One region of the Paenibacillus sp. BR1-192 genome, then DNA from elsewhere that is predicted to be linked to it. Evidence: a T-box and tRNA genes for the amino acid it is inferred to sense, from the RefSeq annotation. Region 1 holds a T-box; the other holds one or more tRNA genes.
The links. The T-box of region 1 lies ahead of P0X86_RS08195 (valine--tRNA ligase). A T-box ahead of a tRNA ligase gene usually reads a tRNA of that ligase, here a tRNA-Val.

Region 1 (16,357 bases):
GAAGATCGGTTATATCAGCCGTCAGCTGATGAAGCATGGAAGGCCTCCGGAAACGCCGGTGGCTCTAATAAGATGGGGAACCCGGGCGGAGCAGGATACGCTGACGGGAACGCTGGCAGACATCGAGGACAAGGTCAAGGCAGCGGATTTTCAGCCGCCTGCCGTCATCGTCGTTGGCGAGGTGGTGCTTCAGCGGGAGCACTTGAAGTGGGCGGAACGGCTGCCCCTGTTCGGCAAAAGGATTCTGGTCACGAGGGCAAGGAGCCAAGCCAGTTCATTGGTATCCCAAATCGAGGAGCTTGGCGGGGAGCCTTATGAGTTTCCCGTCATTGAAACGGTGATGCCCTCGAAGGGCGAGGTGCTTGCCGGGATTCAAGAAGCGCTGGACAAGCTGGGTACGTATGATTGGGTGTTCTTCACCAGCGTAAACGGCGTCGAGTTTTTCTTCCGCCACCTGAAGGAGCATGGACGCGATATTCGCTCCTTGGCCTCGGCGCGCATCGTTGCGGTAGGTCCCGCAACAGCCGATGCTCTTGGGAATTTCGGTATAACCGCCGAAGTGATCAAGGAGCGTTACCAGGCGGAGGGCCTTATCGATGCTTACGGTCCGGAGCTTCAGCCGGGCCAGCGCGTGCTGCTGCCTCGCGGGGATCTCGCGCGCCGATGGCTGCCGGAGAAGCTTATGGAAATGGGACTGCATGTGACGGAAGCCGTGATATACGAGAACATGCTGTGCGGCGAGGACGATGATGAGCTGCTGAAGCTGCTTCAAGACGGCGGCATTCATGCGGTCACGTTCACCAGTTCTTCTACGGTTACCAATCTGCTGAAAGTGCTGAAGGGGATGGGCGTGGCAGAGCCTGCCGATTTGCTGAAGGAATCGACGATTGCTTGCATCGGACCGCTGACCGCGCAAACCGCGGAGGAAGCCGGACTGCACGTATCGCTCCTCGCCGAGGAAGCTACGGTCGACAGTCTGGTCAAGGCCTTGTGTGTTTGGAACGAGAGCGATCCACGCCGTATAACGACGCCATAATATCCTTATCTTTTAAATACATGATTTAAATTACATCTTATGGAGGTACAACGTCATGAGTTTTCCAATCGTACGCCATCGCCGGTTGCGTCAAAATGCCGGCATTCGCAGCATGGTCCGGGAGACCGTGCTTCATACGGAGGATCTGGTCCAGCCGATCTTCGTGACCTATGGCAGCGGTGTGAAATCCGAAATTTCCTCGATGCCGGGCGTATATCATTTTTCGCTGGATACCCTGAAGGAAGAAGTGGACGAAATCGTAAATCTAGGGATTCCTGCCGTGCTCCTGTTCGGGATTCCTGAGACAAAAGACAGTGTAGGCACGTCCGGTTTCGCGGATGACGGAATCGTCCAAGAGGCCACCCGCCTCATTAAGTCGTGGCATCCCGATCTTCTGGTCATTGCGGACACGTGCCTGTGCGAATTCACCGACCACGGCCACTGCGGCATGGTCCATTCCTTCGAGCGTGACGGTCACACCTGCGGCGACGTATTAAACGACGAGTCGCTGGAGCTGCTCGTTCGCACGGCGGTCTCCCAGGCGAAAGCGGGAGCGGATATCATCGCACCTTCCAATATGATGGACGGCTTTGTCCAAGCCATTCGTACCGGACTCGATGAAGCCGGATTTTATAATGTGCCGATCATGTCGTATTCGGTTAAGTATGCTTCGGCTTTTTACGGTCCATTCCGCGAAGCCGCAGACTCCGCTCCGCAGTTCGGCGACCGCAAAACCTATCAAATGGATCCGGCTAACGTAAGGGAAGCGCTCCGCGAGGCGGAGACGGACGTGCTGGAAGGCGCGGATATGCTGATGGTGAAGCCGGCGATGGCTTACCTCGACGTTGTCCGATTGCTCAGAGACCAGTTTGATCTGCCGATCGTCGCTTACAACGTGAGCGGCGAGTATTCCATGATCAAGGCGGCGGCTCAGCAGGGATGGATCAGCGAGCAGGCGATCGTGATGGAGCTGCTGACGGGAATGAAGCGTGCCGGTGCGGACATTATCATTACGTATTTCTCGAAGGATGCGGCACGCTGGATGCGCGGCTAGCAACGATTAACGACTAAAGAGTTAGGAGTGCATAGAATGAGCCAAGATTTGCGAAAAGAAGAGTTGTCGCGTTCTGCTTTCGAAGAAGCGAAGTTATATATCCCGGGCGGCGTCAACAGTCCGGTACGTGCATTTAAATCTGTAGGACTCACGCCGATTTATATCGATCGCGGAGAAGGCAGCCGGGTATACGACATCGACGGCAACAGCTTTATCGATTATGTAGGTTCCTGGGGACCGCTGATTATGGGCCACGCACACCCTGAAGTCGTTGAAGCGCTTCAGGAGACTGCTGCCAAAGGGACCAGCTTCGGCGCACCAACCCTGCTCGAAACGAAGATGGCGAAGCTCGTGTGCGAGCGCGTGCCGTCGATCGAGGTGGTGCGAATGGTGAATTCCGGCACGGAAGCCACCATGAGTGCCATCCGTCTGGCGCGCGGTTATACCGGACGCAGCAAAATCATCAAATTCGAGGGCTCCTACCACGGACACGCGGACAGCCTTCTGATCAAGGCGGGATCCGGCATAGCGACACTAGGCCTGCCTGACAGCCCGGGCGTGCCTGAAAGCGTGGCGTCCAACACCATTGCGGTTCCTTATAACGACCTGGAATCGGTACAGCTTGCCTTCGAGCGTTTCGGCGAAGAGATCGCGGCCGTCATCGTTGAGCCGGTGGCAGGGAATATGGGCGTGGTTCCGCCGCAACCAGGATTCCTGGAAGGCCTTCGCAAGGTCACTTCCGATTATGGCAGCATCCTTATTTTCGACGAGGTGATGACCGGATTCCGTGTGGACCTCAACTGCGCTCAGGGACGTTACGGCGTTACGCCTGACTTGACATGCCTGGGCAAGGTGATCGGCGGCGGATTGCCGGTCGGCGCATATGGAGGCAAGCGTGAGCTGATGGATCAGATCGCTCCGGCAGGACCGATCTACCAGGCGGGAACGTTAAGCGGAAATCCGCTGGCCATGGCAGCCGGATACACCACCCTGAAGCTGTTGACGCCTGCCGTTTATGAGCAGCTGGAGGAACGGGGGGCCCGCCTTCAGGCAGGATTCGAGCGCAACGCCAAGGAATTCGGCATCCCGCTTACGATCAACCGGATCGGCTCCATGGTATGCCCATTCTTCACGAATTCGCCGGTCGTGAATTTCGATACGGCCAAGACGAGTGACCTGGACCGTTTCCGCCGCTATTTTGCGGCGATGGTGCAAGAGGGAGTCAGCGTGCCTCCTTCCCAATTCGAGGGTATGTTCATCTCGGCGGCCCATACGGTGGAAGATATCGATGCTACCATCGAAGCCAATTACAACGCCTTCAAAAGCCTATGAGCTACGGGGGCAGCTGGAGTAAACGCGGCGAATGGCTCGAGATGACGCCCGGCAAAGTGCTGTTGGGCCAGCCGGATCGGGACGAGGCCGCCGCCAAGTGGCTTCTGGAAACGGTCGGTATGCCCGAGAAGCTGTATCGCAAGCTTCATCATGAGCAGGGGATACAATGGAGAGGGGACCGGCTTCGGCTGGTCCTTTTTCCTTATCGGGAATACGGCATCGAACCGAGGTGGCAGGAGCTTCAGGTGTTGTACGAGGACGATTTCTGCCTGGTCGTGAACAAACCGGCCGGTTTGGCGGTCCATCCCGACAACGAAAGCCGGGAGACAACGCTGAATCATGTCGTGGCCGCCTATTACGAAGCAGAGGGGATTCACGCGGCAGTCCGTCACATCCATCGGCTGGATAAAGATACGACGGGGCCCGTGCTGTATGCCAAGAACGAATATGCGCAGCTGAAGCTTGACGAGGCCATGCGCGAGAAGAAGATCGTTCGAATGTATGCGGCTATCGTTCAAGGGAGGGTATCGCAGGAGCTGAAGCGAATCGATCTGCCGATCGGCAAGGACCGCTATCACGCAAGCCGCCGGAGGGTTTCATTAACGGGGCAGGCCGCGATCACGCATATTCTCTCAGCCGAAGCGTATCCGAAAGCCAGTCTGCTGCACATTCGCCTTGAAACCGGCCGTACGCATCAGATCCGGGTCCATCTAAGCCATATGGGACATCCGCTTCTGGGGGATGTTTTGTACGGGGGACCCGGGACGTTTGCGCGCCAAGCGCTGCATGGCGAACGCCTGTTGTTCCATCATCCATTTACGGGCGAGAGCATTGACGTGCCGGCACCGTGGCCTCAGGATATGATGGAGTTACGAGAACGAATCATAGAGGGAGCGAACCGATAGGGGATGCTGCAGCGGCCCTGAACGCCTGGTAACTTTCCATGCGCAATTCGCAAAAAAGTCATGCTCTCCTGTTTTCGGCATATAGATAAATTGAGTGGCAAAACTTAGGCTCATGCCGTGATGACAGATCACGGATAGTATATGCCAAAAAGGAGGACATTCCCGTGTTTGACCAGTCCTACGGATTGCGGTTCGATATTTACGAGCGTATTAATTTGACGGAAGATTTGCCGGGAATCGAAGAATTGGAAGAGGCGGAGTTGATCCCGCACATTCAGGTGATCAGCCAGCAGGACCAGGCCACGCTTCGGGGCCATCTGCTTCTAGCAGGCCTGTATAAAGGGGATACCGAAGCAGGAGAGACGGAGCCGCTCGAACATTGGATTCCGGTCGAGATCACGGTCCCGCTGAACCGGGTATCGTCATTGGATGACATCGCGGTCGAGATCGAGAATTTTGACGTGGATCTGTTATCCAAGCGCAGCTTGAACATAACGGGGGTTTTATCGCTCAAAGGAATCCAGGCGGCGGCTCCGGGAGCTCGTGACCAAGTATGGACCAATGAGGAATTCACAGTGGTACATGCTCCTGAAGCGAATGATATGTATGCAGGTGGAGAGCAGCAGCAGCAGTTCGCAGCCAATCCGTATGAGCCGTATCAAGGCGTCGGAGCCAACGCTGACGCGAATACGCCTTCACCTTCTTATTTCAGCGAGGCTCAGCCCAGAGTCCAAGAGTTCGAGGCGGATGCGCGCACGCAGCAGTATCTGGCATCTTGGGCGGAATACGAGAACCAAATTCAGGATACGCAGGACTCGGACCGAACGGTAAGCATCTCCAGTACGCCTGAAGCCCAGGATACGGTCGAAAACGCCTTACATAATGAGACGGAATCTCAGTCAGCTGAGCCGTCGACTCCGAATGTATGGCAGTTCGAACGGGCTGCGGCCCAGCCGGAGCCGCAGCAGGAAGAACCCGCAGCCGATTTCCCGGGCGTTACGGAGCGCAAAGGCGAAGAGGCTCAAGCCCTGCCGGTATTGGATTCCCCGGAAACGGAGGAAGCCCAGCCTGTTTTTGCCGAGGAAGCCGAGCCCTTGGAGGAGATAGAGGAGGAGGTTTCCGTTCAAGCCGAAGAGGCTCCGTCCAAACCGGAGCTAAAGGTTGCCTTCAACGCGAAGAACAGCACCGCCAACACCGCTTCGGGCGTAGGCTTCTCCTCATTGCTTCAATCGAGCAGAACGGTTCAGGACCAGGATCAAGCTGCTCGAGACGAGGAAGAGGCCATTGAAGAATCCGTGGATTCCGTTTCGGCCGAGGACGTGGAATGGAAGAGTCTGTTCTTGGGCAACCGCCGCGAGGAAACGCCGTTCCGCAAGGTTCGGATGTGCATTGTTCAGCGTGAGGAGACTCTCGACGTCATTGCCGAGCGCTATCAGCTGACGCCGCGAGAGCTGTTGTTGTATAACCGCATGTCCGAGCAGAATGTGGAAGAAGGCCAGGTATTGTATATTCCCCAGTAATCGGGAAGTCGTCATGGGGCTAGAATGAAGCAGGCCGAGGCAGGCAGCCTTGGCCTGCTTTTTTGTGCTGCGGGGAACCGGTTTGGAGGAGAGGAAGCAGAGCGAGCTTGGATAGTATGTTGCAGCGAACAAGGATTTATTTGAATCGGCAGGTATGATGTCTAAATCGTTCGGAAACACTCGAAATATTGACTATATGGAACAACCACGTTATATTTGAATAGTATATGTACAGGTATTCCAAAAGCTAGAACAACGTTGAACGGGAAGAGTAGGAAGGTATGGCCTTCAGAGAGCGGAATTGCTACCAAGCGCTGTGAGATTCCGCAGGAACCAGCTTGCCGAAGTCGCCCCGGAGTTGCGGACTTGAGATAGAGTAGGATCGATTGCTACCCTGGTTAGAGTTCGCCGGCCGCAGCCGTTATCTGCGTAAAGTGTCGTGCTTGACCGAAAGCCTTTCATGTTCTTCGTGGGAGGACAACGGTGGATGGACCATGTAAGCACGAAACAAAGGTGGTACCGCGAGAGAACAGTCTTTCGTCCTTTGAGGACGAAGGGCTTTTTTTGTTTCACGCCAACTATGATATCCACGAACACGCCCGGAGGCTAAAACGTTTCGGGTTGGCAAAACTGATTAACAGTATCGGAGGTACGAAAATATGGATCAAAAACAAAACCAATCCCAGTTAGAAATGCCGACGACGTATGATCCGAAGGCAGCCGAACAAAAATGGTATCCGTACTGGAAGGAAGGCGGCTTTTTTGAAGCCGGCAAGCGACCGGACGCGGAGCCTTACACGATTGTTATTCCTCCTCCTAACGTTACGGGCATGCTCCATATCGGCCATGCGCTTGACTTTACCCTGCAGGACATCCTGATTCGCGTGAAGCGGATGCAGGGCTACGATGCGCTGTGGCTCCCCGGTTCCGACCATGCTGGCATCGCCACGCAAACCAAGGTAGAGCAGAAGCTTCGCGAAGAAGGCGTTACCCGTTACGATCTGGGACGCGAGAAATTCCTGGAGAAGGTGTGGGAATGGAAGGACCTGTACGCAAACACCATCCGTGATCAATGGTCCAAGATCGGCCTGTCCCTCGATTACTCCAGAGAACGTTTCACGCTCGACGAGGGATTGTCCGAAGCCGTACGGGAAGTATTCGTCAAGCTTTACGATAAAGGGCTCATCTACCGCGGCAAACGCATCATCAACTGGGACCCGGCTGCCCGCACGGCTTTGTCCGATATTGAAGTGGAGTACAAAGAGGTCAACGGCCATTTGTATCACCTGCAATATCCGCTGAAGGACGGCAGCGGCTCCATTACCGTGGCAACCACCCGTCCGGAGACCATGCTCGGCGATACGGCGGTCGCCGTTCATCCGGAAGACGAGCGCTATAAAGACATGATCGGCAAGACATTGGTGCTGCCTATCGTGGGCCGCGAGATTCCGGTTATTGCGGATGAGTACGTGGAGAAGGACTTCGGCAGCGGTGCGGTTAAAATTACGCCGGCGCATGATCCGAACGACTTCGAGATGGGGCTGAGACATGACCTGCCGCAAATTACCGTAATGGATGAATCCGGAACGATGAATGAGTTTGCCGGCAAATACCAGGGCCTTGACCGTGCAGAATGCCGCAAGCAGATCGTCAGCGACATGAAGGAATCGGGCGTATTGCTTCGCATCGAAGACCATGTCCATCAGGTTGGCCATAGCGAAAGATCCGGTGCGGTGGTCGAGCCTTACCTGTCGACGCAGTGGTTCGTTAAGATGCAGCCGCTTGCGGAAGCAGCCGTGGATGCGCAAAAATCCGGCAAGGGCGTGAACTTCGTGCCTGACCGGTTCGAGCGAACCTATCTGCACTGGATGGAGAATGTACGCGATTGGTGCATTTCCCGTCAATTGTGGTGGGGTCACCGGATCCCGGCGTGGTATTCCGAATCCACGGGCGAAGTGGTTGTTGCCATGAATGAAGAGGAAGCCCGCGCGAAGCTGGGCAAGGATGATCTGAGACAGGACGAGGATGTGCTGGATACCTGGTTCAGCTCCGCGCTCTGGCCGTTCTCGACCATGGGCTGGCCGGACCAGGACAGCGAGGATTTCAAACGTTATTATCCGACCAGCGTTCTCGTAACGGGTTACGACATCATCCCGTTCTGGGTGTCGCGGATGATTTTCCAAGGACTTGAATTTACAGGGCAAATGCCGTTTAAGGACACGCTGATCCATGGCCTGGTTCGGGATAGCGAAGGCCGCAAGATGTCCAAGTCGCTGGGCAACGGCATTGACCCGCTCGAGGTTATTGAACAGTATGGCGCAGACGCTATGCGTTATATGATATCGACCGGCAGCACGCCGGGTCAGGATCTTCGATTCCGCTGGGAACGCGTGGAGCAAGCGCGTAACTTCGCTAACAAAATCTGGAATGCGTCGCGGTTTGCGCTCATGAACCTGGAGGGCTTCACGGCGGCGGATATCGACATTTCCGGAGAGCTGGGAACAGCGGACCGGTGGATTTTGCACCGTTTGAACGAAACTTCCCGCGACATTACGCGTCTAATTGATGCCTACGAATTTGGCGAAACCGGTCGACTGCTCTACAATTTCATCTGGGATGATCTGTGTGACTGGTATATCGAATTTGCCAAGCTGTCCCTATATGGCGAGGATCAAGCAGCCAAGAAAAAGACGCAGTCGGTGCTTGCCTATGTGCTGGACCGCACGATGCGCTTGATTCACCCGTTCATGCCGTTCATCTCCGAAGAGATCTGGCAGCATTTGCCGCATGAAGGCGAGACCGTTATGCTGGCTTCTTGGCCGACCTATGATGAGGCGTTTGAGAATACGGAAGCCGTTACCGAAATGAACCTGCTGATGGATGTGATCCGTGCCGTACGTAACATCAGGGCGGAAGTGAACGTGCCGATGAGCAAAAAAGTAGAACTGCAATTGAAACCGGTAAGCGGGCAAATTGCCGGCATTATCGATCGCAATTCCGATTATATTCGCCGCTTCTGCAACACGTCGGAATATGAGTCCTCCCTTGCGCTTGAGGCGCCGGATAAAGCGATGACCGCCGTGGTGACAGGTGTTGAGATGTATCTGCCGCTTGCCGGACTGATCGATATCGCTCAGGAGATCACGCGTCTGGAGAAGGAAATTCAGCACTTGAACAGCGAAGTCGAGCGTGTGGAGAAGAAGCTGAACAATCCTGGTTTCGTATCGAAAGCACCCGAGAAGGTGATTGAGGAAGAACGGGCGAAACTCGCGGATTACTCGGACAAACGAAGCAAAGTGATTGCGCGCATCGAAGAATTGAGAGGCTAATGGGCAAGATGAATCTGGACCAGAAGGTGAGAACGATGGTTGATCAATCGGCAGCTGCAGCGGCAGCTCCGTTCCATACCTATGAGGAAGCGGTAGCTTGGATCAATGGGCTGATTCCGTTTGGGATCCGCCCTGGCATGGATAGAATTCAGCGATTGATGGAGCTGCTCGGCCATCCGGAGCGTCGATTAAAATTTATCCACGTGGCCGGAACGAACGGAAAAGGCTCCACATGCGCTTTTTTAACAAAGGTTCTGCTTCAAGGGGGATTCACGGTAGGCACCTATACGTCCCCCTATATTACGAAGTTTACCAATCGGTTTCAGTATAACGGCGAAGACATACCGGAAGAGACGCTGCTGGAACTCGCGAATCGCTTAGAGCCGCTTGTTGCCGAAATTGCGGGCTCCGGGCTTGGATCGCCCACGATGTTTGAGGTGTCCACGGCTCTTGCGATCCTGTATTACGGCGAGGTGTCTTATCCGGACGTGGTGGTATGGGAGACCGGACTTGGCGGTCGTCTTGACGTGACCAATATCGTTCATCCCATCATTTCGGTGATCACGAACATCGGCATGGACCATACCGACGTTCTGGGAGATACCATTCAGGAGATCGCCATGGAGAAGGCCGGCATCATCAAGCCCGGAGTGCCCGTGGTGAGCACGGTCACTCAGCCTGAGGCTGTCGAAATTCTGAAAGAAACGGCCGCCAAAAACCGTACAAGTCTGTACCTCGTAGACGAGCAATTCTCTTATGAACGGCTGCGCGGGAACGAAGAAAGCCAGACTTTCCGTTTTATGGGACCGTTCCGGGATATGGATTTGGATATTTCGATGCAGGGCGAGCATCAATGCGCCAATGCCGCGGTTGCCATGATGACGCTGGAGGTGCTTCGCCAGTACATGGCCTTTATCGTGGATGAAGAAGAATTGCGTGCCGGGTTTAAGGATACGTTCTGGGCGGGAAGACTGGAGCAAGTGCAGTCCTCCCCGCGGATTGTTCTCGATGGCGCGCACAACCCCGAAGGGGCTGAATCCTTGGCCAAAAGCTTGCCGCAGATCTATAAGTATCGGAAACTGAACTTAATGATGGGAATGCTGGCAAATAAGCATCATGAATCGTATTTGCAGCATATACTGCCAATAGTGGATACGCTTATCCTGACTGAACCGGATTTCCGGAAGAAACTGGACGCCAAGGCGCTTGGTGACATCGTAGAGCAGGTAAGGGAGAAATACGCCAAACATACACTGCAAATCATCATAGAACCAAATTGGAAAAACGCACTTGAAGAGTTGAAGTCACGGACGGAAGCGGAGGATCTTGGGGTGGTGTCGGGCACGTTGTACCTGATTGCCGACGTGCGTTCCAACCTCCTGGGCCTTTCCGATTCTGAAAAAGGTTGGTGATATCTGTTGAATACATCAGAACATGTTCATTTTATAGGAATTGGCGGCTACGGGATGAGCGCCATAGCGCGAGTAATGCTGGAGATGGGTTATAAAGTCACGGGTTCTGACGTGGCATCGCAAGAATTGACAGAAAAGCTGGCGGCCAAGGGCGCCAAAATATACATTGGACATACCGCCGAGCAAGTCCAAGGCGCGGACCTTGTGGTGTACTCCACGGCATTGTCCAAAGACAACGTGGAGCGGGTCGAGGCAGAGAAGCTGAACATTCCTGTCCTTCACCGTGCGCAGATGCTGGCGCGTCTTTTGAACGAACGCAAAGGCGTGGCCGTAGCGGGAGCGCATGGCAAGACAACCACTTCATCCATGATTGCGCTCGTGATGGAAGAATGCGGAGTCGATCCGACATTTATCATCGGCGGGGAAATTATGAACGTGGGCACGAATGCCAAAGCGGGCGAAGGCGAGCATGTGGTAGCCGAAGCCGACGAGAGCGACGGTTCATTCCTGCAATACCATCCATGGCTCGGCGTCGTTCTGAATATCGAAGCCGATCACCTGGAGAATTACGAAGGGGATTTCAATCGTCTCAAGGCCGCCTACGTGCAATTCCTCAGCCAGATCAAGGCTGACGGTACAGCCGTGGTTTGCGCCGACGATAACAACATTCAGGCGATTTTGCCTGACCTGAAATGCAACGTGACCACATACGGCATTCATGCGGATGCGGAGTATACGGCAACCAATCTGGTGCTGGGCGACCGTCACGTCAGCTTCACGATGCTTCATAACGGCATGGAGCTTGGCACCGTCGAGCTGTCCGTACCGGGCAAACATAATGTCTACAACGCCATGGCCACGGTGATATGCTGCTTGAAGAGCGGCATCTCGTTCGAGGCGATTGTAGAGGCCATCGTCAAATTCAACGGGGCTAAGCGCCGCTTCCAGGTGCTTGGCGAAGCTGAAGGCATTCTGGTGATTGACGACTATGCGCATCATCCGACCGAGATCGAGGCGACGATCAGTGCCGCTAAAGCTACGGGCAAACGGATCATTGCCGTATTCCAGCCGCAGCGGTATTCGAGAACCTTCTTCCTGCTGGATGCGTTTAGCCGCGCGTTCGGAGAAGCGGATGAGGTGATCATCACCGATATTTACTCTCCTGCCGGCGAGAAGCAGATCGAGGGCATCAGCTCGGGTAAGCTGGTGGAGCTGATCGTTCAGAACAGCAATGCCGGTGCCCGCTATTTGCCTACGAAGGAAGATGTCCTGAACGATCTCAAAGGTCGCGTAAAAGAAGGCGACCTGGTTCTCACGATGGGAGCGGGCGACATCTGGAAGGTCGGCGCGGCTTTAGCGGAGTTCATTAAGGGCAAGAAATAAAGGTTGCCTGCTTCCTTTGCTGCTTCGCTGCAGCAGGGGACTGCATTGGCTTTGCCTCTTATGAGGGGACAAAGCCAGCATCGATAACGATACGAAGGGCTGATCAAGATCATTTCTTGGTCAGCCCTTTTGTTTTTCGCATACTCATAAGTTGCCAAGCTTGATCATATAGCTAGGTGTAGAAGGACAAGTGAGGTGTATGGATATGAATAAAGCACGGATGACGATACGTTTCGATCACGATCCGCCGAAGGGCAGGAACAAAGACCATGCGCGAGAGGAACACGACGCGAACCAAAACGTTCCGGCGGGCCAAAACCCCCGGGTCTACGACCGCCATTCCGTCTTCGACGAATATGACACAGCGACAGCAAATCGGTTTACCGATACGGACACTTCGTACGAACCTCAGAGGAGCGTTCAGCAGGATCATCTGCGCGTCGTTCCGCCGCTCCGGGAGGAGCGGGATACCCGGGACGTGGACAATCGTGACTGGAGACCATCGCGCAATCATCGGTCCAGGGGACGGCTGGCTGAGGAAAGACGGCGCCTGGACCATGATAACGGCTGGCCGTACGACGATGCCCCTGATGCCCCTGTAGAATCGGATACATACCATCACGTGCACGAGGAGCTCTACGACCTCCATGATGATGCATTTTCCGGGAGAATGACCCCCGAAGCGAACGACCCCCATTGGAATCTCGGGCCCGAGTCGGATCTATATGAGACATCTGCCGGCGATTACGGTTATTATCGCTCACGCAAACCCACCTCCTTCTGGAAGATGGCGGTGTCCGTGACCGCCGCCGTCATCACGGGCCTACTGTTCGGGTACATGGTGCTGTCCATGTTTAACGGCGGCGACGCCGGCGAGAACCCGGCAACGGGGCAGCTCGAGAGCAGTGATCCAGGGAACTTAGCGCCGACCGATCCATCCGGGGGAGCGGGGGCATCACCGACGCCTGATATGACCGAATCGGCTGTTCATATACCGGAGCAAAACTTTTATCTGCTTCAATACGGCGTGTTCAGCACGCCCGAGCGGGCAGCGCAGGCGATCGGGGAACTGCAGCAATCCGGTATTGCCGCCGGCGGCGATCTGGACGAGGAGAACCGCGTGTATGCGGGCATCTCGCCCGACCGCGAGCAAGCGAAGCTGCTCAGCAATCAGCTTAAGGCCGAAGGGGTTGAATTATACGTTAGAGAGATCGCGCTGCCGGGCATAGAGTCAGCGGCATTCGCTGGCGAGGAGCAGACGCTGACGGACTATTTTACGATAAGCGGGGAGCTGGTATCGGAGCTTAGCCAACTATCGGCATCCTTGCTGGGCATGCAGGAGCCCGGCGCAGCGACGTCGGAGCATATGAATACCATCACGAATCTGCATCAGCAATGGATCCAATCGGTCAAGCAGCTGGCCGCAGGCTTGGGTCCGGAGACCGGGGCCGCGCTGCCGGCCATGGAGCAGTCGATGAACAGTTCGATCACGGCGCTCTCCGAATACAACAAAAATCAATCCAAGGGGCATTTGTGGGAGATTCAAACAGGCATGATGAACTATGTCATGGGCCAAAAGAAACTCCTGGATGGCCTATAAATTCAAATTTACGTCAAATCCGGCTTGGAACTGGAAATAGTTCCCCATGCCGGATTTCTGTTTGTATTGCTTATCGATTCACCGTATAATAATTAGGGTGTCAAAAAATGGCGAGGGAAGAGGATGCATGAAGAAAAATAAAGGAATGCTCATCTTGTTTTTGCTGCTGGGGTGGCTGACGGGAACATGGCTTGCCAAGGCGCTTCAACCGGTCAAGGCTCTGTCGTTTCTGACGTCTACTACACCGATCAAGTGGTCGCCTTCAGCTGATTTTGACATTATTCGTTATGACATTAACCTTGAACTTAACTTTTGCCTGCTCAGTCTGCTCGGCATTATTGCTGCCGTCTGGTTATACCGCAGGCTCTAAGACATGACAAAGGAGATTATCCCCCTTGAATGAGAAGAGAAACCGCCGCATTATATTGGCTTCCACCTCTCCTCGGCGTCAGGAATTGATTGCCTCCCTTCGTATCCCATTCGAGATTATGCCAAGTGAAGCTGACGAGGACACACCGCAAGGGTGGTCGCCAGAGCGAATTGTGGAGTCACTGGCGCTGCGCAAAGCGGAAGCGGTTCTCCGAAAGCTGACGGATGATCCCGGAGATGGTATCATTGTGGGAAGCGACACGATTGTGGTCGTAGATGACCATGTCCTCGGGAAGCCGGAGGATCAAACTGATGCTGCAAGGATGTTGTCCATGCTTCAAGGACGGGCACACTTCGTTTACACGGGAGTGGCTTGCATCGACCGGCGTTCCGGTCGGGCCAAGGTATCTCACCGCGTGACGACCGTAAAGATGAAATCGTTAAGTGATGATGCGATCGCGGCTTACGTAAAGAGCGGGGAACCTGCCGACAAAGCAGGCTCGTATGCGATTCAAGGCCTGGGTGCAACCATCGTGGAAGGAATCGAAGGCGACTACTTTAACGTTGTCGGCCTGCCGCTTTCTCTGCTCTCGGACATGCTGTCTGAAATGGGGATGGATGTACTCACCGATTCATAGATATAGAACACGGCATCCGAAGCCAACGGAATCATGGAAGCTTCGGTGACCTGCTGATTTAAATCTTAGAAAAGAGGGGAATATATGGAGTCGCCAACGCTATTGCTGCGCGACATCCCCCATGATGAACGACCAAGAGAGCGCATGATGCAATATGGGGCGAGCGCTTTAAGCCATGCAGAATTGCTGGCGATACTGCTTCGGACCGGTACCCGCCAGGAATCTGCCGTACATATAGCCCAGCGGCTGCTGGGGGAAGCAGGCGGCATCCGGCAGCTCGTTGATCTTAGCATCGAGGAAATTACGCAAATCAAAGGAATTGGAACCGCCAAGGCTGTTCAGCTGAAGGCTGGCATCGAGCTTGGACGGCGCTTGGCCGCATCGAGACATGTAGAGCCGGTTATTATCCGCAGTCCGCATGACGCGGCAGAACTGCTCAGTGAACAGATGCGGTATTTACAGAAAGAGCATTTTGTCTGTGTATTTTTAAATACGAAAAATCATGTCATTGCCCAGGAAACGCTATCGATGGGGAGCCTTAACGCCTCCATCGTTCATCCCCGCGAGGTGTTCAGAGCGGCCATCAAATGCAGCAGTGCATCCCTGGTGTGCGCGCATAACCATCCGAGCGGAGATCCGACGCCCAGCCCGGAGGACATTTCGCTGACTGCACGCTTAGTGGAGGCAGGACAGATTGTCGGGATCGACGTGCTGGATCATCTGATCATCGGGGACGGATCGTTTGTAAGTTTGAAGGAACGGGGCTTGATGTAATATAATAGTTCAGATTGACGAAGAAAGGGAGATACATCATGTTAGGTGGTTTTACGAAAGATTTGGGAATCGATTTGGGGACGGCAAATACGCTGGTTTATGTCCGTGGAAAAGGAATTGTCGTAAGAGAGCCTTCCGTGGTTGCTCTGCGTACAGATACAAAGAGCATTGAAGCCGTCGGGGAATCGGCTAAGAAAATGATTGGACGGACGCCAGGCAACATTCGTGCCATTCGTCCGATGAAAGACGGCGTCATTGCCGATTTTGATACAACGGCTACGATGATTAAATACTTTATTCGTCAAGCGCAGAAGCAGCGTTCCATCTTCCCGCGCCATCCGAACGTGATGGTATGCGTACCTTCCGGCATTACGGCGGTCGAGCAGCGTGCGGTTGAAGATGCGACCAAGCAAGCGGGTGCACGCGAAGCCTACACGATCGAGGAGCCTTTTGCAGCGGCAATCGGTGCAGACTTGCCCGTGTGGGAGCCTACGGGCAGCATGGTCGTAGATATCGGCGGAGGCACGACCGAGGTTGCGGTCATTTCCCTTGGCGGGATTGTAACCAGCCGCTCCGTGCGCGTTGCGGGCGATGAAATGGACGAGTCCATTATTTCTTATATCAAACGCCAATACAACTTGATGATCGGTGAACGCACTTCCGAGCTGCTCAAGATGGAAGTAGGCTCCGCGATGCCGCTGGAGACCGTGGAAACGATGGAAATTCGCGGCCGCGACTTGGTGACGGGTCTGCCGAAGACGATCACGATTACATCGGATGAGATCAGCGAAGCGTTGGCAGACACCATTAATGCCATCGTTGAAGCCGTTAAGGTTACCCTTGAAAAATGTCCTCCGGAGCTTGCTGCGGATATTATGGACCGGGGCATCGTGCTTACGGGAGGCGGCGCATTGCTTCGCAACCTGGACAAGCTGCTTGCCGAAGAGACCGGCATGCCGGTCATCGTTGCGGAGAATCCGCTGGATTGCGTGGCCATTGGCACAG
Region 2 (16,357 bases), 470 kb from region 1:
CAAGGGTCCCCGATGAGTATTTTAGAGAAATTTACCCAAAGGTTTCCGGCTATCTTAGATAATCATAAATCGGTAAATCGTATCAAAGCAGAACCCCACGAGGCATAAGCCAGTGGGGTTCTTTTTATTTGGAAATTTTCATTTTTAGGGCTTTAAATAAGACATCAATCAGTTCGTTGCGCCCAACTTTGAAAAACTGATCTTCATATACAACGAGCCATCCGCTTCCCCAACTGCGAACCTCAATGTTCGTTTCGAATGAAAGAAGGTCCAGTAGCTGCCCTACATCAAGCAATGGGAAGCATGTATCCCAATCATCTGTTTTTCCGCCCTCGTACACAAGGAAAAAGCTATTGCCCTCTGATCTGACCTCAGTAATTGTATGGACTTCATCAGTCGAAAAGTCGTAAAAGCTTTCTCCTGGTTCCGGATCTCCCCATAGTATGGATTCATGGAAATTCTCTAATTCCTTTTCCGTGAGTGTTTTGATATCCTCAACTGTTAACTGGTGTTTAATGAAATTCAAATAAGTAGCCCCCTCAAAAAAAGCTGGATTTCCATACTTCTTCTACAAAGGATCGGAGTATCCTGTTGATCACTCCGTAAATTTAATATCCCATTGTGATTCCATCTCCTAATTCCTTCTCATAACTGCTTATATCTAATCCAAGATACTTACGCATATAGATTGTCGCCTCGGCTGCTATGAACTCCCAGAGCAGTTCCATCTCCGATTGATATCCACGACATTTAAACTTAGCCAATATCCCGTATTTAGTGTTGTGCTGCTCATATACTTTGAGCCCCTTCAACCAGAAGTATTTCTTAATATCCCGGAATTCAGCTTGGGCATTATTAATTGCAAGCTTGATCGTATCGACATACGGTTCAGGTGACTTGAGGTTCTGTTCAATATATCGGCAGTCTCGCTCAAATGCTGCAATGATCAAGGGTAATAGTATGTATCGCTTTACATAAAGACGGTCGTCATCTGAAATAGCTTCCAAGTAGCTCATGCGTAGTCACCCCTAATTAAAAGGAACATATGTTCTATAATACTCGTGCGCAGTTGTGAATACAAGCCTTGATAAGAACTTATGTTCGTAGTAATATAATTCCAATACTACTGCAGAGGTGGAACACGATGGAAACTTACTCATTCATATTCGAAGTAGTTGCGAATACTATTGAAGTTAAGAAGATAATTTCCAGACACGAGACTAAAATGAAGTCTCCTTGTTATGTCCATTTGATAACGGATGCTGGGGAAAGAAAATATTATGCGGAGAAAAGCAATTTGGCTTTAAGAGATGCAGGGTGGATTGTCATAGAAAAAACGAGTTAAGAGAGGTTCAACAGTAATATTTTACCAATTGAGTAATAGAGGAAATAGAGGTACAATTTACCTAAGTTCCGAACAATTTGTTCGGAAGCATCCGGGGAGGGGCGGAAAATCATTCCGCTTCTTGCTCGACAAATTCGTATATATCCGTAATTTCGCAATTGAAAATTAACATAGCTACATATATATCTTCTGGCAGCATTGTTCTTTCATTTGCGCAAAAATAGGAAATCATACGAGAAGATCGGCCAGATATATTAGCATAGTGCTCATGAGTCCAGCCTCGATCATGTATCAAATTGCCGAGCAAGCACCTCCCGCGGGAGATGTTTTTCAACCTACATACTTACTCCTTTCCCAGGGACGGTGATTCAAAGGTAAATTATAACACGGCGAAACACAGGTGCAAACTAGATATACAGTTGAGGGGGTTGTCAATCAATGTTGGAGGAATGGCTGTCAATTGCTGAAGAGAGAAAATTAAATGAAGCAGTGGAATCGTGTGAGAGTCATACGGATGATTTATATCGAGAATTAGTTGAACATTTAGAGGAAATTAAAGAGAAGAAGCCTGAATTATCAGAGGTGGCTAATAGTATAGAAAACTTATTCATTATAAAAACCCGTAGAGACGTTAACTACATTTTTCCGGCAGCTATTCAGGTTGGGATCCAAATCGGCAAACGCATAAAGTAAGAAAAACAGCCCAGTAATTAATATCTGGGCTGTTTTTTTGTGAGAAGACAAATGGAATTAATTAAATCGACTGGACCCCAATGGGACCCCAATTACTTAAAAAACTCCTTGTGTAGACAAAAGAGAAAACCCCTGACGCCAATGGCATCAAGGGTTTTCGGTTATGATCTGTAGTGGGCTCGAACCACTGACCCCTACCCTGTCAAGATAGTGCTCTCCCAGCTGAGCTAACAGATCATGAAATATTTAAAAAGGTAATTCATATATTACCAGCAGACAAGGCGGCTGTCAATGGTTTTCTCGTTATAAAATACCACGTTCCGGTTCAGACTAAATACAGCGTGATTTTGCCAATGAAGGAGCGTGAATGGCATGACAGGTGGGAAATCCCATCGTATCAAGCGAGCAGGACTGGTGTTCTCGTTATTGGCGGTATCTATTGCGGGCGGCGGCTGCAGTGTCCCGGAAAGAACATCGGTGCAATTGGAGCCGCTGCATGCCCCTGCAGCGCCCGTGATGCTGGATGTGTACGGGCGCTCTGTTGATCAGGACGTATATTCCAAGCAGGGAAGCGGGGCGCTGGAGCCGGTATCCCCGATGGATGCGGCGGACACGTTAAGGGATCTCCATCCATAAAGAGCTCCAGGAACGACATTATGCTTAACGCGGGCCAACCATCATGATGATCTCTGATCGAACCGTGAGCAGAACAAACCGCCGGCTGGCAGGCTGGCGGCTTGTTGTAAGACGGCCGATGCTATTCCTCATCCCATTTGCGGGAATAACCTTTTTTGATCGTCCAGAAGGTGGGATAGATGATCAGGGCAGCAATGACCACAGCCCAAAATATCGTGGCTCCCATGCTCATAAAGGCAATGCTCCTTTCGTGAAGACCTTAGCTTCTACTACTATACAGGAAAACGAATATTTTGTATAATATCTCGACCTGCGATATCACGAGGAAATGATTCTACATAAAGAGGTGTTGAAATGGCAGCAGAAATCATCAATGTATCAACGGAAGAGCAGTTGCAGCAGGCGCTGGATATCCGAAAGGATGTGTTTGTCCTAGAACAGAAGGTGCCGATCGATTTGGAGATCGATGATTACGACCGCCTGGAATCGGATGCACACCATGTCTTGATCAAGTCGGAGGGGCAGTACGCCGCAACCGGGCGTATTACCTATTACAATAAGGATTCCGCCAAAATGCAGCGGATCGCGGTGCGGAAGCCGTTCCGTTCCAAAGGGATTGGCCGTGTGCTGATGATGGCGCTGGAAGCGCAGGCTCGCGAACTAAAGCTGCAATATTCCGTGCTCGATGCACAGGTGCAGGCAGAGGCTTTTTACCGCAAGCTCGGGTATGAGACGATTTCGGACGAGCCGTTTGATGATGCAGGCATTCCCCATGTTCGCATGAAAAAGGAATTGTAGGCCTCTAACCAAACCAAATAAGATGCCGGTCATTCCGCATCGTTCCCAAAAAAAGAAAAGACCTCGAGCATCGCCTCGAGGTCTTTTGCGCATGAATTAGAACGTCGGCAAATTGTCCAGGTTGTTGCTTGGATCGCCATCCGCATTGGAACGAAGATGTTCGTCTCCATCACGTCCACGGAATACGTTCAGGTTCTTGATTTCCTTATTCTTGGCCATCTGTTGGGCCGTTTTGTAGTCCACGACGCTGCCGTTATCCAGCTTTAGTTCGATGATGTCGCCATCACCATTTTTACGTACGCCTACTACTTCTTGTTGTTGATCCATATGAATCGCCTCCCGGCCTTATCATTCCCGGGAACCCTCGCAAACTATGCATTGACGCATATTGAACTACAATTCGTATACCCGCTGCTGCTCCACGAATTCCATGTTTCCGGTCTTGCCGATGAAAGCTTCGACCTCATCGCTGTAATGCATCAGATAGGTGCGCTCCTGAATTTCTTGAGGCAGGCTGAGCAGTTCATCGAGTGTCGTGTGCACCTCGCCCGGGCCCTGCAGCTGGCATTCATGCAGAATCACTTCGCAATCCCGTTCATTTACCAATTGCTTCAGCAGGATGGGGTCGAATACCATGTCCGCGCTGTAAAAAATCCGATCGTTCAAATAAAGCGAATAGCTGTCTTTGCCCGGAATATGCTGCGTATGAATCAGCTCCACCGAGATTCCGGATGAAATAGCGGCCTTCAAGCCCGGTTTCAAAGGATGCACGTCAAATACATCCTGTAGGGAAGAGATATGTCCCTGCTGGTATAAGCCGCCCTTGAGTGTATGTTCCCATATCGGTTCCACCAGCGCTTCAGCAATATAGAGCGGGAGTTTGCGATTGTATTTCATCTTCATAATAAACGCAAGCTCCTCCAAACCGCCAACATGGTCGGCATGAATATGCGTGATGAGCACGGCGTCCACATCGTTAAACGTCTTGTTCATCTGATGCAGCGCCAAAGGTGCGGTGATTCCGCAGTCGATGAGCAGCGTGAAATTTCCGTCATGTATCAGTGCGTTATTGTTATAGTAGTTCTTGGCAAACGCACTGCCGGTGCCAAGCATTTGCAATGTCAGTGTCAATGGATGAAACCTCCTGATGAAATGATGTATAGTCCAAGTATGCTTATGTGTATTTTAACGAATTTCTAATGTGTTTACACGGAGTATATGCTCGAAACGGAGCCGTAATGCTGCAAAAATCGTGATAAGATCAAGCCTTGAACCACGAGAAAAAAATTTTACCACAAAGTGCAAAATTGTCCGCAACTTGTTTTTTGACATGTAGTATACACATATAACAACAAGAAGAGCCAATGGAGGGAACGTATGAAATGAAGTGGAAAAAAGTGATGGCATGTATGCTAGTGCTCTCTTTAATGGGTGGCAGCACCCTTTTGTTTGCGGATTCCGTCAATGAGCGTGTTCGGGTTTGGCTGAACGGGCGCGAATTGAAGGATGGCGGATATTTGATTGATGGCAAAACCTATGTGCCGGTCCGAGAATTTGACGGGGCTGTGGACTGGAATTCGGCGAATGGACAAGTCCAGGTCGTCAAGCCGAATGTGCATATTTTTCTCTTTAAAGGAGATACTGTATTCGGCAACGTAAACAAAGGCAAGCTGAAATTCAATGTATTTAGCCAGGTAGACAGCTTAAACAACAATATTCATGCCGTGAAAGTAGCGATTGAGGATCCTTCGGGCAATATCAAGGACATCCAGTCCCAGGAAGTGAAGGACCGCAAGGATAACTTCTGGTTCCGAACCTATGATTTCACATACGATTTCAAAACGGCCGGAAAATACTCGGTAGGCTTTTATGTAAAAGTCAAATCGGATGACGGGTTTGTGAAAGTTGCGGAGAAAGTGATTACCGCCCTAAATTGATGGGTCCATCGCCGCTTGGCAAAAATTGACCTGAAGAAGCTATCCGTGATACGATACGAAAGTATGATAATTTAACCGAAGTGAGGTTTTTTCAATGAGCGAACACAAACATGAACACGGAGATGCTTGCGGCTGCGGTCACGATCATGACCACGACCACGAGCATGAAGAGTTTGTGCTGACATTGACGGATGAAGAAGGAAAAGAAGTAGAGATGGTTCTCGTGGAGACATTTGATGTCGGCGAGAAGCTTTACGCGCTTTTGCTTGAACGCGAGAATCCGGAAGCGGACGGCGTCATTCTACGTATGGAAGAAGAGAACGAGGAAATGGTTCTTTACAATATTGAGGACGAAGACGAATGGAATGAAGTAGAGGCGGTTTACAACGAACTGGTCGCTGCTGCAAACCAGGAGTAACACTCCCTAACGAAAAACCCGATGCGAACCACTCGCACCGGGTTTTTTGTATTTGCTGCCTTAGAATATAGGATCCGTTTCCACGATGACTTTCACGTTCTGAATGCTGCGGTCCTCAGGACCTTTGACAGGCAGGCCGACCTCGACATGATCGGTAATGTAATCGATGTTTTCCTGGGAAATCACTTCGCCCGGAAGCAAAATCGGAATTCCCGGCGGGTAGACATAGATGAATTCGGCAATAATGCGTCCGGCCGATTCCTTGAACGGCACGACCTCCGTATCCCCATAAAACGCATCGCGGGGAATGAGCGACAGCTGCGGAATTTCCGGCGTTTTCACGACCAGCTCATTAATTTCGTTCACGTGCATGTACTGGTCCGAAAGCTCTCGGAGCGCCGTCAGCAGAATATCGATCGTCTCCCGGTTGTCCCCCGGTGTAATGAGGCACAAAATGTTGTACATATCGCTGAGCTCCACTTCAATATTGTAGTGGTCCCGCAGCCAGTTCTCGGTTTCATATCCCGTAATGCCAAGATGGCGTACATGAACGGTCAACTTGGTCGGATCATAGGAGTATGTTGCTTCTCCGCCCAGTATTTCCTTCCCGAAGCAGTACAGGCCTTCGATTTTGTTGACTTCGTTTCGTGCATATTGCGCCAATTCAATCGTCCTTGCAGCCATTTCCCGTCCATGCAGCGCCAGGCTCCGGCGAGAAGTATCCAGCGATGCCAGCAGGATGTAGGAGGTCGACGTTGTGGTCAGCATACTGATGATGGTCTGCACGCGGTAAGGATTGATGTATCCGTTCTTGGTGTTCACGTTCAGCACGGAGCTTTGGGTCATCGATCCGCCGAGTTTATGAACGCTGGTCGCAGCCATATCGGCACCGGCTTCCATTGCCGACATCGGAAGTTCTTCATGAAAATGGATCAGAACCCCGTGCGCTTCGTCCACAAGCACGGGAACATTGTAACTGTGGGCCAAATCGACGATTTCCTTCAGGTTAGCGCTCACCCCGAAGTACGTCGGATTGATGACCAGTACGGCTTTGACGTCAGGGTGACGCTTTAGCGCTTTCCGTACGGAGCTGATCGTGATCCCGTGATCGATCCCCACATTGGAATCCTGGGCAGGCGATACGAACACAGGCTTGGCACCGGTAAAGATGATGGCGGAAAGCACGGATTTATGAACGTTGCGCGGTACGATGATTTTATCGCCGGGGGAGCATACCGACATGATCATGGTCATGATCGCTCCGCTTGTCCCTTGGACACTGAAGTAAGTGTGGTCGGCACCGAATGCGTCGGCGGCCAGCTTCTGGGCTTCTTCAATGACGCCTGTAGGCTGATGCAAATCATCCAGCGGCGCAATATTGATCAAATCTATAGAAAAGGCGTTATCCCCTATAAATTCCCTGAATTCGGCATCGGTGCCGAGGCCCTTCTTATGTCCCGGAATGTGAAATTGCACGGGGTTTTTGGCCGCGTGTTCTTTAAGCGCGGTGAAGAGCGGTGTACGACTGTGGTCCATGGACGTTGTCACAACCTTTCCTTATGTTTATTTTCTTATGATTTGTCGATTTCTGTTTTTATATAAACAAAATTGAGTATAGCAAAATAGGGGGGAATGCAAGAAGAATGACCGGCTTTTTTTGCACGGACCGGCAGCGCTTCATACTTTGGACATATTAAGGGGGAGGGATGCGTTCTTCATCGTTCCTTCATTAAAATATCATCCATAAGATAAACGTCAATCGACGTACTTTCTCAGAAGACAGACCGCTGGTTAAAGAAAGTTTTTCTTGCGATTATAGAATTGTTCAGCTTCGCTGAAAATTTATAAATTCTATAATCTAAAAAAAAGAGCTGCATCCGCAGCCCATTTTCGTAAATATCTCACGCCAGTTTAAAACGCCATTTTATAAAGCGGCAGCAGCGTCTCAAACGTCTCCTGCACTTTTTGCACCAGCTCGTCCCCTTCAAGCTTGACGGCTTCCTCGCGCGGAATGCGCAGTCCGCACATGACCTCGGCTTTTTTCACCTGTTTCAGCTTCTCAATGAGGCGAACGAAATCCTCCTCGCTCATATCCTGGTGAGGGGTGCCTGCCGGATTCATATGATCCATGGACCAATAGAAATGTTTAGGCAGCGCCTTCGCTGTTTTCTTGAGCTTGGCTTCCAGGTTGCCGGCAAACACGGTTTTGTTGGGGCTTTCGTAAATAATCGCGAAGATAACAAACAGATGGGTTCCGAACATGCCCACCTCAAAATGAGGCAGCGCTTTGTAGCCCCGTTTGCTGGCCGCCCATGCGACCCAGGTGTCAATCGGGGGATTAACGGTTCGTCTTGCATGCTTGGCCACATGCACAAACATCTCTTCCCCGGCCAGCGCGGACACATAGGGGGCAAGCTCGGCCCCCAGCGTCTCAAGCTTGGGTCTTACCCGTTCAATGAGAACCTCCATACGGGCTTCGAGCCCTGGAACGGAGAATACGTCGAAATCCTGATCTTTAAATCCGGTAACCGTCATGAATGTGATGGCCTCCCTGTTGTTTATGATGAACACTTACTAAACTCCGCTTTTGGATAACCCATTATACCATAAGCCGAGTGGACGTCAGGCATGGCCCAGGAAAGTTTCACCGTATTTTCATGCGGGTTAAAAATAGTCAATAAACCAAGTTACCGTTACATAAGATGGAGTATAAGATATAGATAAGACAACATCAAAAGCAGCCATGGGGGAAATCTTCACCGTCGTTTTTCAGATCGGTAGTAAACCGGAGGAGGGAGTGCCGTGAATAAGAGCGAGGAAGTGGAGTATTGCAACCTGGAGCTCCGGTTTGATCGCCGGCATATCCAGGACCTAATCAAGGAATTGATCCAGGAAGGATATTCGCTTTACTGGAGCGAGAATGAAACGCAGTTTGTCATTTCGATCCGAACCGGACGCAAGCTGGTAAAGCTGCGGTTTCAACGGACAGGAAGCGGTTTTAAGCTGGTAGGCGATTATATGATCCGCGATCCCAAGCTTGCGGAATGGATGGAGAAATTGATCGAGAATACCCGTGGCCACGCTGTCGTCAAACGTTTCAAGGACCGGCAGATATTGATCGAGAATATTCTGTTTGGCGAGGTTATAAGGCTGGTGGAAATATCCGGTTACCGGCAGCGTGTGCTGTTTCAGAAGGGGACGCCGATGACGGAGCAGGAAATGGTGCGGTTGTTCGAATCGGATGAGGGGGAACAGCGGCTCCTTCTGTCCAGGCTGGAAACCGATGATGAGCTTGAGAAGCTCCATGCCGCCCTTCAAGAGGGGAATCAGGACAAAATCGCGGCCTGCAAGCAAAGACTCCGCGAGCTTTCCTTAGAGCTGATGAGGCTGGAGTGGTAATTCACTTCATCGAACGATGCAAGAGTAAAGCACGAACAACACTCCGAAACCGAAGGGGTGTTTTCGCGCGTGTTCTCATTTTGTGACAGGGGTTCACTTGTCAAATGAAAAACGTTAATATAAGATTATTGCAAATCATCTCGTAGGGATGGGTTGTTTAAAAATATATTGGAGCAAAGGATGGAGAACCAGATGTCAAAACAACAAATCGGTGTGATTGGCCTTGCTGTAATGGGAAAAAACCTGGCCCTGAACATCGAAAGCAAAGGCTTCACCGTTTCCGTATATAACCGCTCTCCGCAAAAAACGGAAGATATGCTGAAGGAAACCGAAGGCAAGCAAGTGAAGGGAACGTTCTCGATCGAAGAATTCGTGGATTCCCTTGAAACTCCTCGCAAAATCCTGATCATGGTACAGGCAGGACAAGCTACGGACGCTACGATTGAACAGCTGATTCCTCATTTGGACCAAGGCGATATCATCATCGACGGCGGTAACGCTTATTTCCCTGATACGCAGCGCCGCAGCAAAGAGTTGGCTGAAAAAGGCTTTAACTTTATCGGTGCAGGTGTTTCCGGCGGCGAAGAAGGCGCATTGAAAGGCCCATCGATCATGCCAGGCGGACAGGAAAGTGCCTATAAGCTGGTTGAGCCTATTCTGACAGCCATTTCCGCGAAGGTTAACGAAGAGCCTTGCTGTACATATATCGGACCGGACGGTGCCGGCCATTATGTAAAAATGGTTCACAACGGTATCGAATATGGCGATATGCAGCTCATTTGCGAAGCGTATCAATTGCTGAAAGACGTACTCGGCCTCGATGCGAAGGATCTTCACGGAATCTTCACGGAGTGGAACCAAGGCGAACTCGACAGCTACCTGATCGAGATCACGGCTGACATTTTCTCCAAATACGACGAAGAAACCGGCAAGCCGATGGTTGACGTCATCCTGGATACGGCGGGTCAAAAAGGAACGGGCAAATGGACAAGCCAAAGCTCCCTGGATCTGGGCGTGCCGCTTTCCATGATCACCGAATCCGTATTCTCCCGTTTCCTCTCCGCGATGAAAGAAGAGCGCGTTGCGGCAAGCAAAATCCTGAATGGTCCAAAAACGCCTGCATTTGACGGCGACAAAGCCGAGTTCATCGAAAATGTGCGCAAAGCGCTGTTTGCGAGCAAGATCGTATCCTACGCTCAAGGCTTCGCACAGCTTCGCGTAGCGTCCGATGAATACGGCTGGAACCTGCAATACGGCAATCTCGCTAAAATCTGGCGCGGCGGCTGCATTATCCGTTCCCGCTTCCTGCAGAACATCACCGATGCGTATGAGAACAATCCGGAGCTTAAGAACCTGCTGCTGGATCCGTTCTTTACCGATATAATCGAATCCTATCAAGATGCATGGCGTAAAGTTGTAGCTTCCGCGGTTTCCTTGGGCATTCCGGTGCCTGGATTCTCCAGCGCGCTTGCATACTACGACAGCTACCGTACGGCGAACCTGCCAGCGAACCTGCTGCAGGCTCAGCGCGACTACTTCGGAGCGCACACCTTTAAACGCGTTGACAAAGAAGGAACCTTCCACTACAACTGGATGGAGTAATCCTGCTCTTTTATCGGCAGCGTGAATTCGACTCTTCCCGGATGGACTAATTCTGCTCTCTTGCAGCAGTATGGATATCGTCCTCAGGGATCGAGGGCATCGATTCAAACGTGCGGGCTTTAGTAGGGGAGATAGCCTCCGCCAGCTCGGGAAGCCCGTGCATGGCTTCTAAGAGACAGGTGCGGATGTCGCCGTTCTTTGTGTGAAAGTGGTTTCCGCTTCCGAGCAAGAGCAGCGCGGCTTCGCAATAACTGTTGAAATTTTGCAGCAACCGTGGCTTTGAAAGATCTTGCAGCGCAGGATCCTTCAGAGCCACTTTTTTTTGGACAAAATGAAGCACCCACATCACGTCCTCGCGGCACAGCGGGTAGGATGGATCGAGCATCCGGCGGATCCGCTTGGCCGAGGAAGAGAGTCCGGTTGGATGAAATGGCACCATGGGTTCATTCCTTTCTTCTAATCTTGCATTCTTGTAACAGTGTATGATGCTTGGGAACAAGATAGACTCCATAAATAGGGGCTTGGCTTGAGGCAATTGGATTACAATTTAGAGAGTCGGGTCCATTGTCGAAAGATTTGGGGCTGTGGTATGATATGAACAACCTTTACAGTGAAGCAGCGAATGGGGTGTGAAATTGGATAAGCTGGGTAGAAACATCATTCTGATCGGGATGATGGGTACGGGCAAGTCAACCGTGGGGCGCCTCGTGGCAGACTCGCTCGGCTACAACTTGATAGATCTGGATGCGGAAATTGAGAGAATGGAAGGCAGAACGATTTCCGAGATGTTTGAAACGGAGGGAGAGCCGTATTTCCGCGAGGCTGAATCCGCTGCATTGCGCAGCGTTTTGCTCCGGGATGGAATCGTCCTGGCATCCGGCGGCGGAGCCGTCCTTCGTTCCGACAATTGCGACGTAATGAAACGCGGGGGCTGGGTCGTTGCCCTCACAGCGGATGCCGCCAGCATCGTGGAACGCGTACGGGGCGATGCCAACCGGCCGCTGCTTGCGGGCGATGTGGAAGAGAGGGTTCGGCGCATCCTCGATGAGCGAAAGGACAAATACCGGTTTGCGGACGTGATGGTGGATACGGTTGGCCGATCCGCGGATGAAGTGGCGGCTGACATTTTAACGCATTACCGCGGCTAAGATGATAAGCGGACCCGGCTTGGCATGGAGATGGATAAGACCTGAGGGTTTAAACAAGGGAGCTTGCGAGCAGGATTCAAGCACAAGCAAAAAAAGGCGGGGATCATGTTCATCCCGCACCTTCTTTACGGCTTGCCTATACTTCATCGTCATGCCACTGCAGCATGCCGCCCTTCATGTTGATCACGTTGTTCAAGCCCTGGTGATTGAGAAATTCGCATACGTGTTGACTGCGTCCGCCGCTCCGGCAGATAAAGACAACCTCTTGGTCGCGCGGAATTTCGTCCAGGCGGTTCGGAATCTCGCCCATCGGGATATGCTTGGCACCGCTGATCATCCCGGCGGCAACCTCTTCATCCTCGCGGACATCAATCATGTACACCTGTTCGCCGTTTTGAAGCCGGCTTCTAAGCTCCGAAGTTTCCATTTGAGGGATCGGTTTCATCATATAGACCTCTTTTCTTAGCATAAATGAGTAAGATCGCAAACGATCTGATTTTCCAGTTCACATGAACTATGATAACCAAGCGGTTCTTTCCCTGTCAATTTATCCTAGGGAGATTGTAATGCTGGTAATCGCAACACTATATACAAGGGAGAGATACATACGATGGATGTTATCGTCAGGCCTACGCCTATATTAAAAGGGGAGATCGGAGCGCTGTCCTCCAAAAACTATACCACCCGTTACCTGCTTGTGGCTGCCCTAGCGGAAGGAACGAGCACGATTTATTATCCTGCCCACAGCGAGGATAGCGACGCGATGAGACGCTGTATCCGGGATCTCGGAGCCGTGATCGAGGAGGACGAGGAAAAAGCCGTGATTACGGGCTTTGGCAAATCGCCGCGGGATGTGAAGGAGCTGAACGTTGGCAACGCCGGTGCCGTCCTGCGCTTCTTGATGGGCGTAACGGCATTGTCTAAAGAGGTTACCTTCGTCAATGCGTACCCGGAATCACTGGGCAAGCGTCCTCATGACGATCTCATTGAGACCCTTGGCCAATTGGGCGTGGAAGTGGAGCATAACGATGGCAGGCTGCCCATCACCATTCGCGGCGGCCAACCGAAGGGCGGCAAACTCACCGTTTCAGGCGAAGTAAGCTCGCAGTATTTAAGCGCCCTGTTGTTCTTGACTCCATTGCTTGCCGAAGACAGCGAGATCACCGTTACCGGAGATCTGAAATCCAAGGTCGTGATCGGTCAGACCCTGGAAGTGCTGGAGCAGGCCGGCATTACGATTCACGCAGCGGACGACTATACGTTCTTCCGGGTTCCCGGAGGGCAATCCTACGAAGCCAAGACCTATACGGTTCAAGGCGATTATCCGGGGTCTGCTGCCGTGCTGGCGGCTGCCGCGGTTACGCAGTCCGATGTAACGATCCGCAATCTGTCGGAGGACAGCAAGCAGGGCGAGCGCGCCATTATCGACGTTCTTCGAATGATGGAGGTTCCGCTCACGCATGAGAACGGAAATGTCCATGTGCAGGGCAACCGCACCCTGAAGGCGCTCCAATTCGACGGAGACGCGGCGACGGACGCGGTGCTCGCGATGGTGGCGGCAGCCGTGTTTGCCGAAGGAACCTCCCGGTTCTACAACGTGGAGAATCTCCGTTACAAGGAATGCGACCGGATTACGGATTATTTGACCGAACTGCGTAAAGCAGGAGCCAACGTGGAGGAGCGCCAGGCCGAGATTATCGTTCATGGCCGTCCGGACGGCGTCGAAGGCGGGGTTGAGATCAATGCCCATTACGATCACCGGGTGATCATGGCCCTCACGGTGGTCGGGCTGCGCGCAGGACAGCCGATCCGGATCAAGGACGCCCACCATGTAGCCAAGTCGTACCCGCAATATTTTGATCACATGAAGGCGCTTGGCGCCGATGTAGAATGGGTAAAATAGAGGAATAGGACAAGATTCTCATCGATAAGGAACGGAAAGGTGGTCATGAACCATGGCATTTGAAAATCCTACGCGCGAAGAAATCGCGGATATTTTACGAAATGCGGGCAATATCGCTGTCGTTGGCCTGTCCGATCGGCCGGACCGCACATCCCATATGGTTTCTGCCGCGATGCAGCAACGCGGATACCGGATCATCCCGGTAAACCCTGGTGCAACCGAAATCCTCGGCGAGAAAAGTTATCCTTCCCTGAAGGACATTCCCGAGCCGATCCATATCGTCAATGTGTTCCGGCGCAGCGAATACTGCGCCGATGTAGCACGGGAAGCCGCCGAGATCGGTGCGAAGGTGCTCTGGCTGCAGCAGGGAATCATCAGTGAGGAGGCGGCGGCCATCGCCGAAAGCAGCGGCATGATCGCGATTATGGACCGCTGCATCAAGGTCGAGGATTCCATCGCATTGGGCGGCCGTTAAACTTCAAAGCGCATTTCGGAAGAATAGGCAAGTCTTGCGTAGAAAACAGCCGGTGGCAGACTGGACATGGTCCGGTTCTGTCGCCGTTCTGTTTGCAGGGCTTGCTTTTGCTGTGGGCATTTGCCCTTAATTCTTTTTGACAAAAACAGGCGCAGCGCTTACCATCAAGGATAGAAAGGAGGGCTCGCCTTGAATTGGTTGGGATCGTTGCAACAGCTGGGCAGAGCAGTCATGCTCCCTACAATGGCGCTTCCGGCGGCAGCTCTCCTGCTTAGCGTGGGGAGTTTGCCATGGTCGGCGTGGGGCTTCGGAACCTTGGGCGAAATCGCTCAGGCAGCGGGGCACGGGGTGTTTTATTACATGCCGTATTTATTTGCCATTGGCGTCGCATGGGGACTCTCGAATCAGGGAGGTCCCGCCGGACTCGCCGCCCTTGCCGGCATGTTCATCTATGATCAGGTCATATCCCGTCTGGGAGACGGGAGCGTACAGCCCTCGACCTTGATCGGCATTATATTTGGGGTAATGTCCGGTTACGTGTATAACCGGTTCAAACATATTAAGCTTCCCGAAGCCATACAGTTTTTTGGAGGCTCCAGATTTGTACTGCTGTTCATGGGATTGTTCTCAACGATATTCGCTTGGATCATGCTGGGGACAGCACCCCTTGTGCAGCGCGGGTTAGATGCTTTTTATGATCTGACCGTACATATGGGAGCTTTCGGTTTGTTTCTATACGGAATTTTGTACCGCGTACTCACGGCCTTCGGTCTGCATCATTTGTTAAACAATGTGTATTGGTTTCAGTTGGGCTCCTACGAGACGGAGGATGGTACCGTCGTGCAGGGGGATCTGCCCCGGTTCTTCGCGGGGGATCCCACGGCCGGCGACTTCATGGCCGGTTTGTTCCCGATCATGATGTTTGCCCTGCCGGCGATCGCGTTTGCCATTATCCAGGAAGCGCGTGAAGATCTGAAGCCGAAAGTGAAAAAGACGTTTATGCGGTCCGCGCTTGTCTGTTTTTTGACCGGGGTTTCGGAGCAGATCGAGTTCGCGTTTTTATTTGCGTCTCCATATCTGTATGTGCTCCACGCCTTGATGGCCGGTTTCGCGATGGTCCTTACCTATGCATTTGACATCCATCACGGTTTTTCGTACTCGGCCGGATTCATCGATTACGTGCTCAACTTCCATTTATCGCAGAACGCCTGGATCATCATACCGATCGGGGCCGTGTACGGCATCGTCTACTATTTTCTGTTCCGCTGGGCGATACGCACCTTCGAAATCCCCACGCCGGGGCGCGAGGAGGGCTCGGCGCTGGAAGGCCGGGCAGGCGATATTCCCTATCAGGCGCCGCTCATTCTGGAGGCGCTTGGAGGCAAAGACAACATCGTTCAGGTGCAGTCCTGCATGACGCGTCTGCGATTGACCGTGTACAATGATCGTCAGATTGATTCTGACGCACTGAAATTGCTCGGTTCAGCCGGCATTATCAAGCTGGGCGGAGGGAACGTGCAAGTGGTGTTCGGGACGTATTCCGAGCTCATCCGCGAAGAGATAAACAAGCTGATGCAGCAGGATTTGCCGCGCGTTCTGTTCAGCGCGCCCGTACAGGGACGCATGCTTCCGATTGACGAAGTGCCGGATGATATTTTTGCCGCGAAGCTGGTCGGCAACGGCGTCGCCTTCATACCGGAAAAAGGAGAGCTTGTATCACCGGTATACGGCACGGTCATGCACGTGTATCCGACGATGCATGCCATCGGGATTTCAACGCCGGAAGGGCTTGAGGTATTGATTCATATCGGGATCGACACTTCCCAGCTGAAAGGACCGTTTACGGCTGTGGTCAGCGAAGGGGATACCGTTGAACCGGGGCAACTGCTGGTCAAGTTCGATTTGGCGTATTTAAAGACACATGCCGCATCGCTGGCCACGCCAATGGTAATCACCAATCCCGATAAAGTAAGATCCTGGAGCTATGCTCCGTTCAAGACCGT

Region 2: it has a tRNA-Val gene. The T-box ahead of P0X86_RS08195 (valine--tRNA ligase) is inferred to sense a tRNA for this amino acid. The anticodon was not compared.

What each region holds. Positions count from the first base shown of each region.
Region 1 covers NZ_CP120718.1:1,919,508-1,935,864, forward strand. The annotation lists gene cobA (uroporphyrinogen-III C-methyltransferase) at 1-1,036, shown strand, start outside; gene hemB (porphobilinogen synthase) at 1,092-2,090, shown strand; gene hemL (glutamate-1-semialdehyde 2,1-aminomutase) at 2,127-3,422, shown strand; gene P0X86_RS08185 (RluA family pseudouridine synthase) at 3,419-4,327, shown strand; gene P0X86_RS08190 (LysM peptidoglycan-binding domain-containing protein) at 4,492-5,847, shown strand; T-box leader at 6,097-6,395, shown strand; gene P0X86_RS08195 (valine--tRNA ligase) at 6,507-9,176, shown strand; gene P0X86_RS08200 (bifunctional folylpolyglutamate synthase/dihydrofolate synthase) at 9,185-10,588, shown strand; gene murC (UDP-N-acetylmuramate--L-alanine ligase) at 10,595-11,971, shown strand; gene P0X86_RS08210 (SPOR domain-containing protein) at 12,177-13,571, shown strand; gene P0X86_RS08215 (DUF4321 domain-containing protein) at 13,699-13,941, shown strand; gene P0X86_RS08220 (Maf family protein) at 13,967-14,578, shown strand; gene radC (RadC family protein) at 14,663-15,352, shown strand; gene P0X86_RS08230 (rod shape-determining protein) at 15,391-16,357, shown strand, end outside.
Region 2 covers NZ_CP120718.1:2,393,482-2,409,838, forward strand. The annotation lists gene P0X86_RS10480 (hypothetical protein) at 1-62, shown strand, start outside; gene P0X86_RS10485 (hypothetical protein) at 125-526, opposite strand; gene P0X86_RS10490 (YhjD family protein) at 609-1,016, opposite strand; gene P0X86_RS10495 (hypothetical protein) at 1,784-2,038, shown strand; tRNA gene P0X86_RS10500 (tRNA-Val) at 2,203-2,275, opposite strand; gene P0X86_RS10505 (hypothetical protein) at 2,411-2,674, shown strand; gene P0X86_RS10510 (GNAT family N-acetyltransferase) at 3,029-3,472, shown strand; gene P0X86_RS10515 (DUF3892 domain-containing protein) at 3,569-3,799, opposite strand; gene P0X86_RS10520 (MBL fold metallo-hydrolase) at 3,866-4,603, opposite strand; gene P0X86_RS10525 (copper amine oxidase) at 4,855-5,409, shown strand; gene P0X86_RS10530 (DUF1292 domain-containing protein) at 5,504-5,827, shown strand; gene P0X86_RS10535 (aminotransferase class I/II-fold pyridoxal phosphate-dependent enzyme) at 5,888-7,363, opposite strand; gene P0X86_RS10540 (DUF1054 domain-containing protein) at 7,739-8,362, opposite strand; gene P0X86_RS10545 (hypothetical protein) at 8,630-9,226, shown strand; gene gndA (NADP-dependent phosphogluconate dehydrogenase) at 9,419-10,828, shown strand; gene P0X86_RS10555 (hypothetical protein) at 10,875-11,267, opposite strand; gene P0X86_RS10560 (shikimate kinase) at 11,458-11,976, shown strand; gene P0X86_RS10565 (rhodanese-like domain-containing protein) at 12,113-12,421, opposite strand; gene aroA (3-phosphoshikimate 1-carboxyvinyltransferase) at 12,587-13,879, shown strand; gene P0X86_RS10575 (CoA-binding protein) at 13,932-14,354, shown strand; gene P0X86_RS10580 (glucose PTS transporter subunit IIA) at 14,544-16,357, shown strand, end outside.